DNA from 4 places in the Peribacillus sp. NPDC076916 genome. Region 2 is predicted to be linked to each of the others. Evidence: riboswitches for the same ligand, from Rfam matches in the RefSeq annotation. Region 2 holds a riboswitch; each other region holds the start of a gene.
The links. A riboswitch is a leader RNA that binds a small molecule or an ion and turns the genes downstream of it on or off. The one in region 2 is predicted to bind cobalamin.
Positions count from the first base shown of each region.

Region 1: linked by a shared signal. The riboswitch ahead of metE (5-methyltetrahydropteroyltriglutamate--homocysteine S-methyltransferase) and the one ahead of ACQKFG_RS19690 ((2Fe-2S) ferredoxin domain-containing protein) in region 2 are both predicted to bind cobalamin.
Region 3: linked by a shared signal. The riboswitch ahead of ACQKFG_RS16250 (ABC transporter substrate-binding protein) and the one ahead of ACQKFG_RS19690 ((2Fe-2S) ferredoxin domain-containing protein) in region 2 are both predicted to bind cobalamin.
Region 4: linked by a shared signal. The riboswitch ahead of ACQKFG_RS03480 (ribonucleoside-diphosphate reductase subunit alpha) and the one ahead of ACQKFG_RS19690 ((2Fe-2S) ferredoxin domain-containing protein) in region 2 are both predicted to bind cobalamin.

Region 1 is NZ_JBNNIU010000005.1:3,540-7,477, reverse strand. It holds gene metE (5-methyltetrahydropteroyltriglutamate--homocysteine S-methyltransferase) at 1-1,271, opposite strand, end outside; cobalamin riboswitch at 1,416-1,608, opposite strand; gene ACQKFG_RS16805 (potassium channel family protein) at 1,848-2,267, shown strand; gene bcp (thioredoxin-dependent thiol peroxidase) at 2,330-2,800, shown strand; gene ACQKFG_RS16795 (aminopeptidase) at 2,812-3,921, shown strand.
Region 2 is NZ_JBNNIU010000007.1:115,453-119,390, reverse strand. It holds gene cbiQ (cobalt ECF transporter T component CbiQ) at 1-174, opposite strand, end outside; gene ACQKFG_RS19705 (energy-coupling factor ABC transporter substrate-binding protein) at 161-472, opposite strand; gene ACQKFG_RS19700 (energy-coupling factor ABC transporter permease) at 474-1,217, opposite strand; gene ACQKFG_RS19695 (hypothetical protein) at 1,238-1,408, opposite strand; cobalamin riboswitch at 1,392-1,585, opposite strand; cobalamin riboswitch at 1,788-1,978, shown strand; gene ACQKFG_RS19690 ((2Fe-2S) ferredoxin domain-containing protein) at 2,129-2,497, shown strand; gene cobJ (precorrin-3B C(17)-methyltransferase) at 2,512-3,938, shown strand, end outside.
Region 3 is NZ_JBNNIU010000004.1:509,411-513,348, reverse strand. It holds gene ACQKFG_RS16265 (acyltransferase family protein) at 1-108, shown strand, start outside; tRNA gene ACQKFG_RS16260 (tRNA-Arg) at 317-390, opposite strand; gene ACQKFG_RS16255 (polysaccharide deacetylase family protein) at 595-1,467, shown strand; cobalamin riboswitch at 1,556-1,728, shown strand; gene ACQKFG_RS16250 (ABC transporter substrate-binding protein) at 1,888-2,859, shown strand; gene ACQKFG_RS16245 (FecCD family ABC transporter permease) at 2,822-3,877, shown strand; gene ACQKFG_RS16240 (heme ABC transporter ATP-binding protein) at 3,884-3,938, shown strand, end outside.
Region 4 is NZ_JBNNIU010000001.1:689,669-693,606, forward strand. It holds gene ACQKFG_RS03465 (SulP family inorganic anion transporter) at 1-481, shown strand, start outside; gene ACQKFG_RS03470 (hypothetical protein) at 566-712, shown strand; gene ACQKFG_RS03475 (manganese-dependent inorganic pyrophosphatase) at 811-1,740, opposite strand; cobalamin riboswitch at 2,034-2,214, shown strand; gene ACQKFG_RS03480 (ribonucleoside-diphosphate reductase subunit alpha) at 2,354-3,938, shown strand, end outside.

The sequences.
Region 1 (3,938 bases), on a different contig from region 2:
TGTTTTTGGTAACGCTCTTTAAATGGAATTTGACGGCCGGCGGTCCTGGTTTTAACCTTTTCGACTTTCGATCGTACAGTCCCATGATTCCGTGCATTCGAACTTGCTAACGTTTGAACCGTAATTTTATTGGCATCGACTTTTTCGGCGATTGCTTCAAAGCCTTGATTATTCCCTTTGACCAAGAGTGTGATTTCCTCAAGTTTCTCGTCAGCGAAAGCGAGGGCCTGTTTCACTTCTTTTGAAAGGGAGGATTCATTACGAACGGTCACTGGGACATGAAGCAGGGAACAAGAGGGCTGAAGCCAGATTTGGTCTTCGGCTACCTTTTTCTTAAGAGTCTCGATCAATTGAATTTTTTTCGATAAATCAGATAGCCAAATGTTTTTTCCGTCAATCACACCTGCAGCAAGCACTTTGTCCTTCGGGAAGCCGAATGCTACAAGATTACTTAGATTCCTCCCTTTATCATGTACAAAATCAAGACCGATTCCTTGGACTTTTAATTCGATGACTTCTTGGTAGTGTTCCACGGCATCAAAGTATGTTTGTAGCATGATGTTCAGGTTTGGTGCTGCTTCATTCAGCTTTTCATAGAGGTAAGTAACAGTTTGCATATCATCCTTGGAAATGGATGAAACAAGAGTAGGTTCATCCATTTGTACCCACTTCACGCCTTCTTGCTCCAACTCCCGCAGGATTTGCGTGTATAGGGGAAGCAAGCTCAAGATGATGCCAGGGATCTCTTGTTTATTGAAGCCTTTGGAAAGGGAGATGAAGGTATAAGGTCCGATCAACACGGGCTTCGTTTCAATCCCTAGCTTTTCCTTGGCTTCCCGATATGCTGCAAGTGGTTTATTTTCTGTTAAAGTCAGCTGTGGCAGTTTTAATTCAGGGACAATATAGTGATAGTTCGTATTGAACCATTTCGTCATTTCGGAAGCGACTTCATCATTGTTTCCGCGAGCCATTGAATAATAGACGGAAAGGGGAACGCTACCGCCTTCATAGGCTGAATAACGTTCAGGAACAAGACCGAACATGACGGACATATCGAGCATTTGATCATAGAAAGTGAAGTCGTTGACAGGAATGATATCAATGCCCCGCCGCTTCTGTTTTTGTAAGTTGCCTAAACGGATTGCTTTTAGTTGTGCCGTAAATTCCGCTTCATCGATTTTACCTGACCAGTAAGCTTCCAATGTACGTTTCCATTCACGATCTTCCCCGATTCGAGGGTAACCCAAACTACTGCTTTTCAAAATTCCCATCCTCCCAATTCATATTATTGAACAATAAAAAAAGCATCCCTAACCGTCAAAAGAGAAAGTTAGAAATGCTTAAAATAAGAGGCACGCAGAATGCCACTTACAATTATAAGGTCCCTAACACCTCCCTATCTCCCGTAGGTTAAAACAGTGTTGTTGAAATAGGCAGGTCTCCTGACTTAGGGATTATCATTAGCGGCGGGCCTTCCCGATCCGTTGATCAGTGGCATATTGGATGGCGCTAACACTCCCATTACAGTGGCGGGACCGTGCCGGAATTACACCGGACTTCCCTTTTAATCCTAATTTATAATTAGGAACCTAATTCCACATATGAAATTTTACAAAACCTGCCTTTATAAACTGTTTGCAGGTTGAAGATTTTTAAAATAAAAACTATTTTAAAAATTTAGACAACCTTAACATATCCAACCAAAAGGGTCAACATGAGATTCGGGAAAAGAATCCGTTTTTTGAGTGTGTTGGTGATGAGGATAAGGTCTGTTCCTAAAAAAGAATATATTGTTTGGACAGGGAGTATGTATAGAGGGAGTGGCGTATTGAAATGGGGCGTTGGGGATGACTTTCTACATCTTGATTGCAGGAATCATTTTTTGCATGGTGATGAGCATTCGTACGTTATTTCTTGTTGAGTCGGGAGGAAAGAAGTTTTCTCTGGAGGATATGCTGTGGCTTGGCAATTTATATGCGACGATATTGGTTGGATTTGCACTGATTTATTTATTATACGAGCTTCAGAATCATTCGGTGATTCTTGATATGGGCAATCGGTTGGATGGCACTTTCTATGAACAGTTGAAGACTTCCTTTTACTTTAGTGCGATGACGATGTTTTCTGTAGGTTATGGAGATATAGCCCCGATTGGCATGGGAAGGATGATAGCTACCATTCAGGCTTTCATCGGGTATACACTGCCGGCAGCGTTCGTGATTCGGACAGTTATCGATTTGGAGCAGAAAGATAGGAAGGATAAATGAAAGTTGTGTTTCTTTCGATTATTGGGTACTCTTACCATAATGAAAGAAATGGAGGGTTCAATATGACTGTTAAAATTGGAGAAAAAGCACCTGATTTCAAACTCCCTGCAAACAATGGTGAAATGGTTTCCCTATCGGATTTTAAGGGGAAAAACATTGTTTTATATTTTTATCCAAAAGACATGACGCCAGGTTGCACGACGGAGGCCTGTGATTTCCGGGACCATAATGAGCAATTCGAGGAATTGGACGCGGTCATTATTGGTATCAGCCCAGATCCAGCGGCACGTCATGAAAAGTTCATCGAAAAGCATGGATTGCCTTTTCTGCTGCTTGCTGACGAAAATCATGAAGCGGCTGAATCATTTGATGTTTGGCAATTGAAAAAGAACTTTGGCAAGGAGTATATGGGCATTGAACGTTCAACTTTCCTGATAGATAAGGCTGGTAAGGTAGTCAAAGAATGGCGTAAAGTAAAAGTCAAAGGCCACGTCGAAGAAGCTCTTGAAACTCTTCGCGACCTCGAAAAATAAGGGACAGGCAGATGAAGGATGAGCGAATAACGAAGCTTGCAGCCAGGCTGATTCATCATTCGATACAAATACAGCCAAAAGAGAGAATCCTCATACGGGGGCATATCAACACGAAACCATTATTGAAAGAGCTGATTGATGAAATATACAGAGTGGGTGCTTATCCATATGTAGAACTCGAAGACGATGAGATAAGCCTCCACCTGTTACAAGGGAATGTGAAGGAACAACTTGACACATCTTCGCAATGGGCTCTGAAGAAATATACGGATATCGATGCAGTCATCATCATCACAGGGGAAGAAAACGAAGTGGAAATGACTGATGTTCCCATCGAGAGGCACCGTCTTCAGGGGGAGGCCATGAATTCCCCCACTCTTTTCTATGTAAACAACCGACGTTGGGTCTTACTTAATTATCCCACCAACGCATCAGCGCAAAAAGCCGGCATGCCCTTCAACACGTACCAAGACTTTCTGTTGAACGTTTGCACCATGGATTACGGGAAAATGGAGGCGGCCTTGAAACCGTTAAAACAATTGATGGAACGGACTGAAAAAGTCAGGATCGTTTCACCAGGGACAGATTTGACCTTTTCCATTAAAGGTATGCCGGCCATCATATGTGCCGGAAAAAAGAATTTACCGGATGGGGAAGTGTTTACGGCACCCATAAAAGATAGTCTCAATGGAAGGATATCCTTCAACACACCCACAACCTATGAAGGAATCACCTTTAGTGACATAGAATTAAACTTTGAAAAGGGAAAAATCATTAAAGCAACTTCCAATCGTGACTCAGAAATGAACCAAATTCTGAATATTGATGAAGGGTCCCGGTTTATAGGGGAGTTCGCAATTGGAATCAATCCATATATATTGGAACCTATGGACGATATATTGTTCGATGAGAAAATAAGCGGGAGTCTGCACTTGGCTATTGGACTCTCCTATGAAGAAGCGGATAATGGAAATCGTTCATCGATACATTGGGATATGGTCTTGATCCAGCGTCCGGAATATGGGGGCGGTGACATCTATTTTGACGACGTCCCGATCAGAAGGGATGGCGATTTCATTTTGCCTGATTTACATGCATTAAACCCAAATTGTTTAAAATAAAGCCTTTTTTAATAAGG
Region 2 (3,938 bases):
GATTTTTGCCGCAAAAATGATTAAAGCGCTCATCACCGTAAAAGTGATGAGCGAAACGGTCATATCCCTTACCGTTAACGAAAATAGCATAAGGGAGAGTGCAAAAACCATCTTTTCCAACGGATGTACATCCTTTAGCCCATTGAAATAGGCATATTTATCAATGAGTAACATGCTTCGATTTTCCGGGAATTTCCTGTTTGGTTTGTTTATTCCGTTGTCTCGTTACACCTATGAAATAACCAATGAAACCGGCTCCGATTGCAGCTTGCAGCGCAAATAATAAACTTTCGGTTTCCGCACCTGGCGGCTCCCAAATACTGTTGAACCATGGTTTGTATTCCGGCTGGATTTTGGTGATGGCTTTTTCAGCTTCTCCATCGGCACCGCCAAATTCCGTTCCTTGTTGGGTGAGTAACGGTATGGTAGCAAGAACGACGACCAGGAAAAGCAACAGTAAACTTTTTTTCATGTTAACGGGCCTCCTTAGATAAAACTCGCAGCAATTTCAATTCGCCTAGATTGTATTTTTTTAAGAAATTCATCACGACGACTGTCAATAACCCCTCACTGATTGCCAAGGGAATTTGGGTCAGGGCAAAAATCCCTGCAAATTTACTGAAAGAGGCCATGAACCCTCCTACCTCGGATGGAAAAGCAAGAGCAAGTTGAATGGAAGTTACCACATAGGTTCCCAAATCTCCAAAAGCAGCAGCCAAGAACACGGAAAATGAAAAGGACCAACCTAATTTAGTTGCGCCCTTGAAGACGAAGTAAGCAATGAGCGGTCCGCAAACGGCCATGGAAAATGCATTGGCCCCTAATGTCGTCAATCCTCCGTGAGCCAGTAAAACGGCTTGAAATAACAGAACGATGGAGCCAACGACACTCATGGCCAATGGTCCGAATAAAATGGAGCCCAAACCAACTCCGGTAGGGTGTGACGAACTTCCGGTAACGGAAGGAATCTTTAGGGCAGATAAAATGAATACAAATGCACCCGATAAGCCAAGCATCATTTTTGTTTCTGGGTTTTCCCTTACTTTGGATCTAATGGACCGGTAACCCAGGATTAAAAATGGAAGCGTCACGGCCCACCAGAATATAGCCCATTCAATGGGTAAAAAGCCCTCCATGATATGCATGGCCATTGCCCGTTTTGGAACGAAAAGCAGTAAAATGACAAAATAAATGGTCTTCCAATTGGTTCTTTTCATTCTTTCTCCTTTCAAAACTTTTAATTTTTCTGATCAATCTTGAGAAGAAAGGCGCGCCCAACATAAAAAGCACTTCTCTCAAAGGAAAGAAGTGCGTAATGAACAGGAATTTTGCAGCATAAACCAACCATGGGCCTTTCTGCCTGATCCGCACACCCATCCTCGTAGGTTGAAACAGTTTCACGCTTCATGGCAGGTCTCCTGGCTTTGGTTCATCATCCCATTACATCCTTCCCATCTCATTTGACAGTGGAATAGTTAAAGTAATAGGACTCCCCTTTACAGTGGCGGGACCGCTCCGGATTTTCACCGGCTTCCCTTTTAAGCTGAATTCCGAAAAATTCAACACCATAAAACTTATGTAATTATTTAGAAAATTCTCGTATAGTGTACCATAAAGAAATAATTCCAGCTACACTATCTTTTTTTTTTTGACTAAATTTGTTGCAAGGAAAGGCTTGTTGACAGGATATACACTATTAAACTTTTCTAAACAGTCGGAATAAACTATTGAATTTTGATAAAGTTGTTATATGATAGATAAAGTTAGTTAGAAATGTATAATAAAACCAAATATTTCATTTTAAAAGTGCCCTTGTGTGAATAAGCAAGGGATAATAGGGAAATCGGTGAAAATCCGATGCAGCCCCCGCTACTGTAAACGCTGATGAAATTGTCGATAGCCACTGGCATTGTTGCCGGGAAGGGACAAGGTAAAATGAAGCGTAAGCCAGGAAACCTGCTTTTAAAATTGCATGATACTTTTCGGAGGGAAAGGTAGAAGGACTATGACGATTTTGGGAGATTGGGCATTCTTGCCTGGGGCTCCTCATCCATATAGTTTTTTTAAACCTTGACTCTTATGTTAAGGTTTTTTATTTTGCCTTTTCCCTGAACGCAGGAGGAAGAACATGACTACTTGGAACTTAATGGGTACAAATACACATCTGTTGATTTGTAATGGAAGCAGCTGTATGAAAAAGGGCGGGGAAGAAGTAACCCAGGCGATTCGCGATGAAATTACTTCCAAAGGACTGGACATGAAAATCCATACAACCAGGACACGGTGTAACGGAAGATGTAAGGATGCCTGCGTTGTGATTGCCTATCCTCAAGGAAACTGGTATCGAGTGGAGACACCTGATTTCGGTCGCCAAATTGTCAGCCATATCGATGATGGGGAGTTTGTTCCACAAATGATCTACCAATTCAATGATGGGGAAATGGCACCCAATCCAAATTTTCCTGCTCATACGGGTATTTCAAAGAACAAAGCGTGAAAGGAGATGTCTTAATGAGTACAAACGGTAAATTATTCGTCGTGGGCTTTGGACCAGGGAATTTTGAACACATTACCAAACGTGCTGTCGAAGCCCTTCAAGAAAGTGACTACATCATTGGTTATAAAACTTATGTTGAACTCATTCAGGGACTGCTTACAGATCAAACGATTATTAGTACGGGGATGACTGAAGAGGTATCACGTGCTCAGGAAGCAGTGAAACAAGCGGAGCTGGGTAAGAAAGTTGCGGTAATCTCCAGCGGGGATGCTGGAGTTTACGGGATGGCTGGGTTGGTTTATGAAGTATTGATTGAAAAAGGCTGGAAAGAAGAAACTGGAGTGGGCATTGAAGTCATTCCTGGCATTTCTGCAATAAACTCTTGTGCATCTTTACTTGGGGCACCAGTCATGCACGATTCGTGTACAATCAGCCTCAGTGATCATTTAACTCCTTGGGAACTGATCGCTAAAAGGGTTGAAGCAGCTGCAATGGCAGACTTTGTCATTGCCCTGTATAATCCGCGCAGCGGCAGGCGGACGAGACAAATTGTTGAAACACAGAACATTCTCCTTAGCTACCGTTCGCCCGATACACCTGTCGGGTTGGTGAAAAGTGCATATCGAGATAGGCAGGATATTGTCATAACCAATTTGAAAGATATGTTGAATCACGATATTGGAATGTTGACCACCGTTATTATTGGTAATTCATCCACCTTTTTATATGATGACAAAATCATCACACCAAGAGGGTATCAGAGGAAATATACTTTGAATTCGGAAAAGCAACCATTGAAGCCGCATCAGCGTCTGCAAAAAGAAGCGGAACCGTGGGCATTAGATCAAGAAGCCTTCACCGAATCCTCTGGAGGAGTTGGATTACTTACAAAAGCACCTGAAAAGAAGCCAGATTCCTTTGAAATGGCAATGGAAGCACTGTCAAGAGTCAAGGGGCAAACCGTTCAGCAATCCTTTGAGCCGATCGTTCAGCAAAAAATGGAGTCGGTATTCGAACTTGCCGTTAGTCCAGGTGTGGCGAATAAACAATTCACTCCCAAACAAATGATGACACTTGCGGAAGTTGTCGGGGAAAAGGGCACGATGGAATACACGCCAAATCATAAAATCGTATTAAAGATTCCGACAATGGATCCGGAAGTCATTACGGGGAAATTGCAATCAGCAAACTTTCTATTATCACCGATTGGAGATGTACTGACATTAAAAGCATGTGATTTCTGTGATGGTGAAAAAACCGAATCCATTCCTTATGCGGATGAAATACATCGGGTGCTTGGCGGAATGAAAATGCCAAAGGAACTTAACATCGGTTTTAATGGGTGTGGAATGGCTTGTTATAGTGCTGTGATGGATGATATCGGGATTGTCTTTCGAAAAGGGAAGTTTGACTTATTTCTTGGAGCTAAACCGGTTGGAAG
Region 3 (3,938 bases), on a different contig from region 2:
AATGTTATAATTTACCGTGACAATAGACATTTAACGAATACTTATTCTGAAAGTTTCGGACCTGTTTTTGAAGAAAAAATCAATGAGATAGGTTTAATTGAAAAGTAAGTATAGCTAATTGGAATTTGTAAATATAAACAGTGGTTATCTTCAAAATGAAAAATCTGAGTCCTGTAAAGGGCTCAGATTTTTTGATATTTATATGGCTTGATGAATTTGTGATTAAATTTGTCTAATGTCTAGTGGTCCCATGATTCACAGAAAAAACCCTGCTACGATGCAGAAAACTGCATTGTAACAGGGTTTTTGAAATTAGCGTCCCAGATAGGAATCGAACCTACGACCTACAGCTTAGGAGGCTGTCGCTCTATCCTGCTGAGCTACTGGGACATATATTTAAGTCGACGACTTATTTATTATATTTCTTATAGGCAAACTTTTCAAGCTTATAGCACATACTTATGAAAAAAATCTTCATAAATGCTCAGCAGGTCGCTATGCCCTTTTGTTTTCCTATTAATTCTTTAAATGGAATACTTTATTATCGAATAGTATTCTGATACTATTATACTAGAAAAAATTAGGGGAATGATAGTGAAAAGATATAGAGTTTTATGGATGGTGGCATTGCTGGGGATTTTAATTTTACCTGGTTGTTCACAAAGGATTGTAGAGGGTATAGGCATAAAAACGGCTGCACCGATTGCGGAAGATGACATTGAAGTGGTGGAAGCGGCCGAGAATGGGACCGGTCAGGATTTGGATGGCCAAATCGATACGGGAGACTGGATAATGGCCAAGTCCGCGGTACAGCTTCCAATCTTGATGTATCACAGCATTTCTGAAGGGAATGGACTTCGGGTTCCAATTGAGGAATTCCGAGCACAGATGGTTTGGCTTAGGGAGAATGGTTACTATACATTATCCCCTGAAGAAGCATTCCTCGTTTTAACCGAGAATCGGATGCCAAGTGAGAAGTGCGTCTGGCTTACTTTTGATGATGGCTATACAGATAACTACACGGAGGCTTTCCCGATATTAAAGGAAAATGATATGAAAGCAACTGTCTTCATGATCGGGAAGTCCATTGATAAAGGTCATCACCTGACTGAAAATCAAATGGTGGAGATGAGCAGGAATGGGATTTCGATCGAAAGCCATACTATCAACCATTTGGAGCTGAACCGCATGACGGCAGTGCAGCAAGAAGCGGAAATGGTTCAGTCGAAAGAGCTATTCGACCGTATGCTCGACCAGGACACGACAGTGCTCTCCTATCCGGTTGGCCGGTATAATGAAGAGAGTCTAGCGCTGTCAGAAGAAGCGGGATACAAGATGGCAGTCACCACCGAACCTGGGGGAGCTTCAAGGGACCAAGGGATGCATGCCCTGCATAGAGTTCGGATTTCACCCGGGTTATCAGTCGATGGGTTTGCGTCACTAATTGAAAATTCTTCAAATCATTGAAGGTGGACGGGTCATTTCGAACTTGTTCAGAAAAATCATATAATAATCGATTCTTACATGGTGTATAATGAAGGCAGTGAAAATTATATACATAAGAACGATTTGGTGTCTTAATGACTTAAAAGGGAAGTTGGTGAAATGCCAACGCGGTCCCGCCACTGTAAATGGGAGCTGACGGCTGTGTACCACTGTATGAGATATGGGAAGGTGCCGTTGACGATGACCATGAGCCAGGAGACCTGCCAAAATTCGTACACCTGTAACCTACGCGGATGGGAAGGTGTGTGGCAGACCCTAAAGAAGTCCGTAATGAAATTGTTGCCATGCAAGCACCTTCCGTTTAACGGGAGGTGCTTTTTGTTTTGGGGCATCTTCCGGGATTATTAAGTGGAAAGAAATTAAATAAAAAGATTGTGGGGAATGAAAATGAAGAAAATTTTTGGTCTGATACTGTTGATGTTGCTTGTTGCAGGCATGATGGTCGGCTGCAGTGACACTACTGATGAAGGAAAAGAAAAGCAGCAAACGAATCATGCTCAACACGAAGCTTTCCCGATTACGATTAAAGATGCAACTGGGGAAAAAGTGACGATAGAACAAAAACCGAAGAAAATCGTTTCGTTGATACCAAGTAATACGGAAGTGGTCTTTGCACTTGGTTTGGGTAAAAATGTCGTTGGTGTATCCGATAATGATAATTACCCGGAAGAAACGAAAGAAATTGAAAAAGTTGGCGGAATGGAAATGAACACGGAGCTGATTGTCTCCATGAAACCGGATCTTGTTCTTGCACATGCATCAAGTGCCCATAATTCAAATGAGGGTTTACAGCAACTTAAGGATGCTGGAATAGATGTCCTTGTAGTCAATGATGCACAAAGTTTTGACCAAGTCTATGAGTCTATTGAAATGATTGGACAGGCAACGGGAGAACATGATAAGGCAAAAGAAATCATTACGGATATGAAAACGAAGCTCAAGGACATTCAAGAAAAGGCCAAATCCATAAAGGAAGCGGATAGGAAGACCGTTTTAGTGGAAGTTTCGCCTTCACCAGAAATATACACACCAGGAAAAAATACTTTCATGAATGAGATGCTTAACATTATATCAGCGGATAATGCTGCTGCTGAATTGGACGGGTGGGCAAAAATTGATGAAGAGTCGATGATTGCTGCAAATCCGGATGTCATCATTACAACGTATGGTTACTATACGAAAGATTCAGTGAGTGAAGTGACGGGCCGAAAAGGATGGCAAGGCGTAAATGCTATTAAGAATGGCCAAGTCTTTGATGTCCATTCAGACTTGGTGACCCGTTCCGGTCCACGTTTAATAGAGGGAGTAGAGGAACTTGCCAAATCAGTCTATCCGAACCAATTTGACAACTAAATGGGCGTTTGCTTATTTGATTGCGTTGTTCATTTTGTTATTCGCGATGACGATAGGCATTTCCTTTGGTTCGGTGCCAGTACCGATTCCCGTACTTATACAAATAATCGGCAAGGAGATTTTCCATTTGCCGATTTCTGCTGATCCGGATGTGATGCTTACGAATATCGTGATGAACATCCGCCTGCCGCGCGTATTGCTTGCGGGTTTAGTCGGGGCATCACTTGCGATTGCGGGTGCGGCTTTTCAGGGACTGCTCCGGAACCCGCTCGCTGATCCTTACACATTGGGTATTTCATCAGGAGCATCGGTCGGCGCCGTATTGACAATATTCTTGAATATTTCACTGCCGTTCATCGGTTTATATACTCTTCCGGCATTGAGCATCTTATGCTCAGTGCTCACGATGCTTTGCGTACTTACTTTCGCAAAAAAAATGGATCGATCGATGAAAGTGGAAACGATCATTTTAACGGGAATCATTTTCAGCTCATTTTTAAGTGCCTTCATTTCATTGATGATTGCGCTGACGGGTGATGAATTAAGACAAATCATCGGCTGGCTGATGGGAAGCGTTTCAATGCGAGGTTGGAATTACATTGCAATCATTTTGCCGTTTTTTATCATTGGATCATTGATTTTGATCATGAATACAAGTGAATTGAATGCGATGACTTTCGGGGAAGACCGGGCAAAGCACTTAGGTGTGAATGTTAAGCGGCGGAAAATGTGGATCTTGATAGCCGGTTCGACATTGACAGGGGCAGCCGTTGCCGTTTCAGGGGCGATTGGCTTTGTAGGATTGGTCATTCCTCATTTTGTCCGAAAGATTTGGGGGCCTGACCATAAACATCTACTTCCGTTGTCATTGTTGGTAGGAAGCGGATTCTTAATATTGGCGGATTTTGTGGCACGAACGATCATTGCCCCATCGGAACTGCCGATCGGGGTGATCACCTCACTTATCGGGGCACCTGCATTTGCGCTGATTTTATTAAAGAGACGGAGAGAAGGGTAAAAACGGATGCTTGAAGTAAGAGGGTTAACAGGTGGATATCATAACAAAGCTGTTTTGGACT
Region 4 (3,938 bases), on a different contig from region 2:
CATGGTTTCAATCGGGACCTTTGACTGGTCTTCCCTAAAGAGGCTCACTAAAGCTCCAAAGTCGGATGCAGCCGTGATGATCGTGACGGTCCTCATTGTCCTTTATACACATGATTTATCAAAAGGGGTATTTGCCGGAGTGCTCTTGAGCATGATTTTCTTCTCCGCTAAAATTTCTAAAGTGGCTGTAGTGAAAACGGAAGATATTCAGGCTAAGAAAACCATTTATCATATCAGCGGGCAGGTATTTTTCGCTTCTGTCCAGGACTTTGTTTCGAAGTTCGACTTCAAGGAAAAAGCCGATTCAATCGTCATCGACTTTTCCCATTCTAAAATCTGGGATGCTTCAGCAGTTGGTGCTGTTGATACGGTTATCCTTAAATATCAGCTTCTGGGAATACCTGTCCAAGTGCAAGGACTGGATGAAGAAAGTTCGTTATTGCTTGAAAAACTCGCCACATCAGAAAGTAAAATATCTTGAAGAAGTAAGTTTTGTTGAATAGAAACTTTTCAAACCGACAAAATAGATAACATGAATTATTTCCTTTTGAAAGGGGCGAAAAGCATGACACCCGAGCAGGATTATACAGCTGCAAATCTGTCACCGGATTTATTGAATGAACTGAAAAGCTTTGAAAACAGACTTGGCGAGGAAGCCAACAAAGAACTGATTGTCATTGCCTATGAAAAAGAAAAGGAAGCTTTGAATTAAGAAAAAAGACTCAACCACACTTAATGGTGGTTGAGTCTTTTTTTGCATATACAGAAAAAGGATGTCCATGTTTTTAATGAACACCCCCTTTTCCTGTATTATTTGCTGAATACGTCCGTTAAGATCGGCACGATTTGTTTTTTACGAGATACAACGCCTTCTAAGACGGCGATGTTATTGTTTAATGAAACGTCGTATGCTTTTTCCACTGCATAAGCTGCTTTACCAAGCGCCAAGGCAGCAGAGTCATTAGTCAAGATATCCGTTACGACAAATAGGAATAAGTCCAATTCTTTCTCAGCGATGACCTCTCCAATCGCCGCTTCCAATTCTGCTTGCTTAGCAAGGACTTCGTTCGGATCTACAGCATTGACCTGTGCTATCTCCACTTTAGCCATCCCCATGGAGAATTCCTTTGCATCAAGCGTGATAAGCTGGGCAATCGTTTTGTCGCTCAAGTCAGCTCCGGCTTTCAACATTTCCAAGCCGTATGTTTCAGCGTCGACTCCCGCAATGGCAGCCAGTTCCATTGCTGCTGCAACGTCTTGCTCCGTGCATGTAGGAGATTTGAACAATAACGAATCGGAAATGATGGCAGACAACATAAGACCTGCGATTGCTTTAGGGACTTCGATGCCATTTTCTTTATAAATTTTATTTAAAATGGTTGCAGTACAGCCAACTGGTTCCGCCCGGTAATATAGTGGATCGCTTGTTTCAAAGTTAGCGATACGGTGATGGTCGATAACTTCCAACACACGGACTTGGTCAATATCTTCAGCACTTTGCTGGCGTTCGTTATGATCGACCAGGATTACACCTTCAGCCTCCCCTGCGACTTTTTCCACAAGGCGGGGAGCTTCGAATTTGAATTGGTCCAATGCATATTGGGTTTCACCATTCACTTCACCCAGACGAACTGGTTCAGCGTTGATACCTAACTGCTTTTTCAGGTCTGCATAAGCGATTGCTGAACAGATTGTGTCTGTATCCGGGTTTTTATGTCCAAAAACTAATACTTTTTCCAAGATTTTATCCCCTTTTTCTTAAATATTTTTCCGCGAATCCCCTCATCGCAATAAGGGAGAGCCACCTTCACTAGACAATTTATTTTAACACAAAATCGCCTAAAATCAGCGCTTGAATTACCCATTCCCCAATAAATTCTTTCATTCCTTCGCACTCTGCCCTCACTTTGTCAATAGATAAGGGTTGGTTTTTTTCAAATATATTAGTTGAATTATCATCGTATATGGCTTACGATAATATAAGCAGAAATACTAGATATTGATTACATAAACATTACCAATAACTATATATAGAATTTTTTACAATCCAAGGTGCCAGTGATGGCTGAAAAGGGAATCCGGTGTAAACCCGGAACTGTCCCCGCAACTGTAAATGTGACGAAATGAGAAACCCACTGTATAGCTCTCTATACGGGAAGGACTCAAAGTAGGATGATCATGAGTCAGGAGACCTGCCTTGAATTTTTCACGTTTCTTATTCTTCGGGGATTGAGATGATGAAACGATAGTTTAACGGCTATTTTTTCATGGCTCTTTTATTCTATCGTTTGATCCGCTCAATTCATTGGGCGGTTTTTTTATTTTAGAAGAAAGTCAACAAGGAGGATTATTAATGACTCAAACATATAACTCTACCATAAGTGAAAATGACACAGAAGCGAAGTCCATCCAGCTCGAGATGTTATCAAAGGAATTCGAAGGCCATCTCGATATGGAAAAGTTCAAAAAGCGTTTTACAAAATGGCTAGATCGCAAAAGTGACTCAACCGAAGAACAGGCATCAAAAAAACTGATTCAGCTCGCTCTTGAAAGTGTGGATATCGATGCTCCGGATTGGACGTTCGTTGCTGCAGCAGAACTGTTGAATACAATGTATAGGGATGCACAAGCCAATCGAGGCTATGAAGGCATGAGTTATGGCCCATTCTATGAGCTGATCGCGGAACTCTCCCAGCTTTCAGAAGGTCAGCGTTATCCTATTTATAAATCGGAACTGCTATCTTCATATACGAAAGCGGAAATTGAGGAATTGGGTTCGGTGATCGATCCGGAAAAAGATAAATTATTCTCGTACATAGGCATCTACTTATTGAACGACCGCTATCTGGCCCGCCCTCAAAAGGACAAGGTCTACGAACTGCCACAAGAACGTTTCATGATCATCGCGATGGAAATCATGCGATTGGAAAAAACGGAGCACCGCCTGCAACTTATTAAAGAAGCATACTGGGCCATGTCCAATCTTTATATGACCGTTGCGACTCCTACACTCTCCAATTCAGGTAAAACACATGGACAATTAAGCTCCTGCTTTATCGACGCAATTGAAGATTCCATTGACGGAATCTACCTATCAAACTACGATGCAGCAAAAGTATCTAAATTTGGCGGCGGAGTAGGTCTTTACGTCGGTAAGGTTCGATCGCTTGGTTCTGATATCCGGGGTTTCTCTGGAAACAGTTCCGGCACGACTCCCTGGATTCGACTATTCAACCAGACAGCTGTAAGTGTCGATCAATTGGGGCAACGTAAAGGTGCCATCGCGATTTACTTGGATGCCTGGCATAAAGATATCATGAGCTTCCTCGATTTAAAGACACAAAACGGGGATGACAGATTAAAAGCCCATGATATTTTTACAGGCGTATGCATACCCGATTTATTCATGGAAGCTGTACGCGACAGAAAAGAATGGTATCTTTTCGATCCGCATACCGTTAAGCAAACCCTTGGATTTTCACTTGAAGATCTTTATGACGAGAAGAAAGGCGAAGGAAGCTTCAGGAATCATTATGCACTTGCTGTCGAGGCCGCAGAAAATGGCACACTTCCAAACTATAGCTTTGAAAAAATCAAAGCGATGGACATCATGAAAAGCATCATGATTTCTCAATTGGAAGAAGGCGTACCGTATATGTTCTACCGCGATGAAGTGAATCGGAAGAATCCCAATAAGCATAAAGGTATGATTTATTGCTCTAACCTTTGCACGGAGATTGCCCAAAACTTAAGCCCTTCGACAATCACGGATGAATATGAAACAGAAGATGGAGATGTTGTTGTGGTTCGTAAAAGCGGCGATTTCGTTGTCTGCAACCTTTCATCCATTAACTTGCCCCGGGCAGTGGGCAGCGATGTTTTGGAAAGATTGATTCCCATTCAGATCCGCATGCTGGATAATGTCATAGATGTGAATA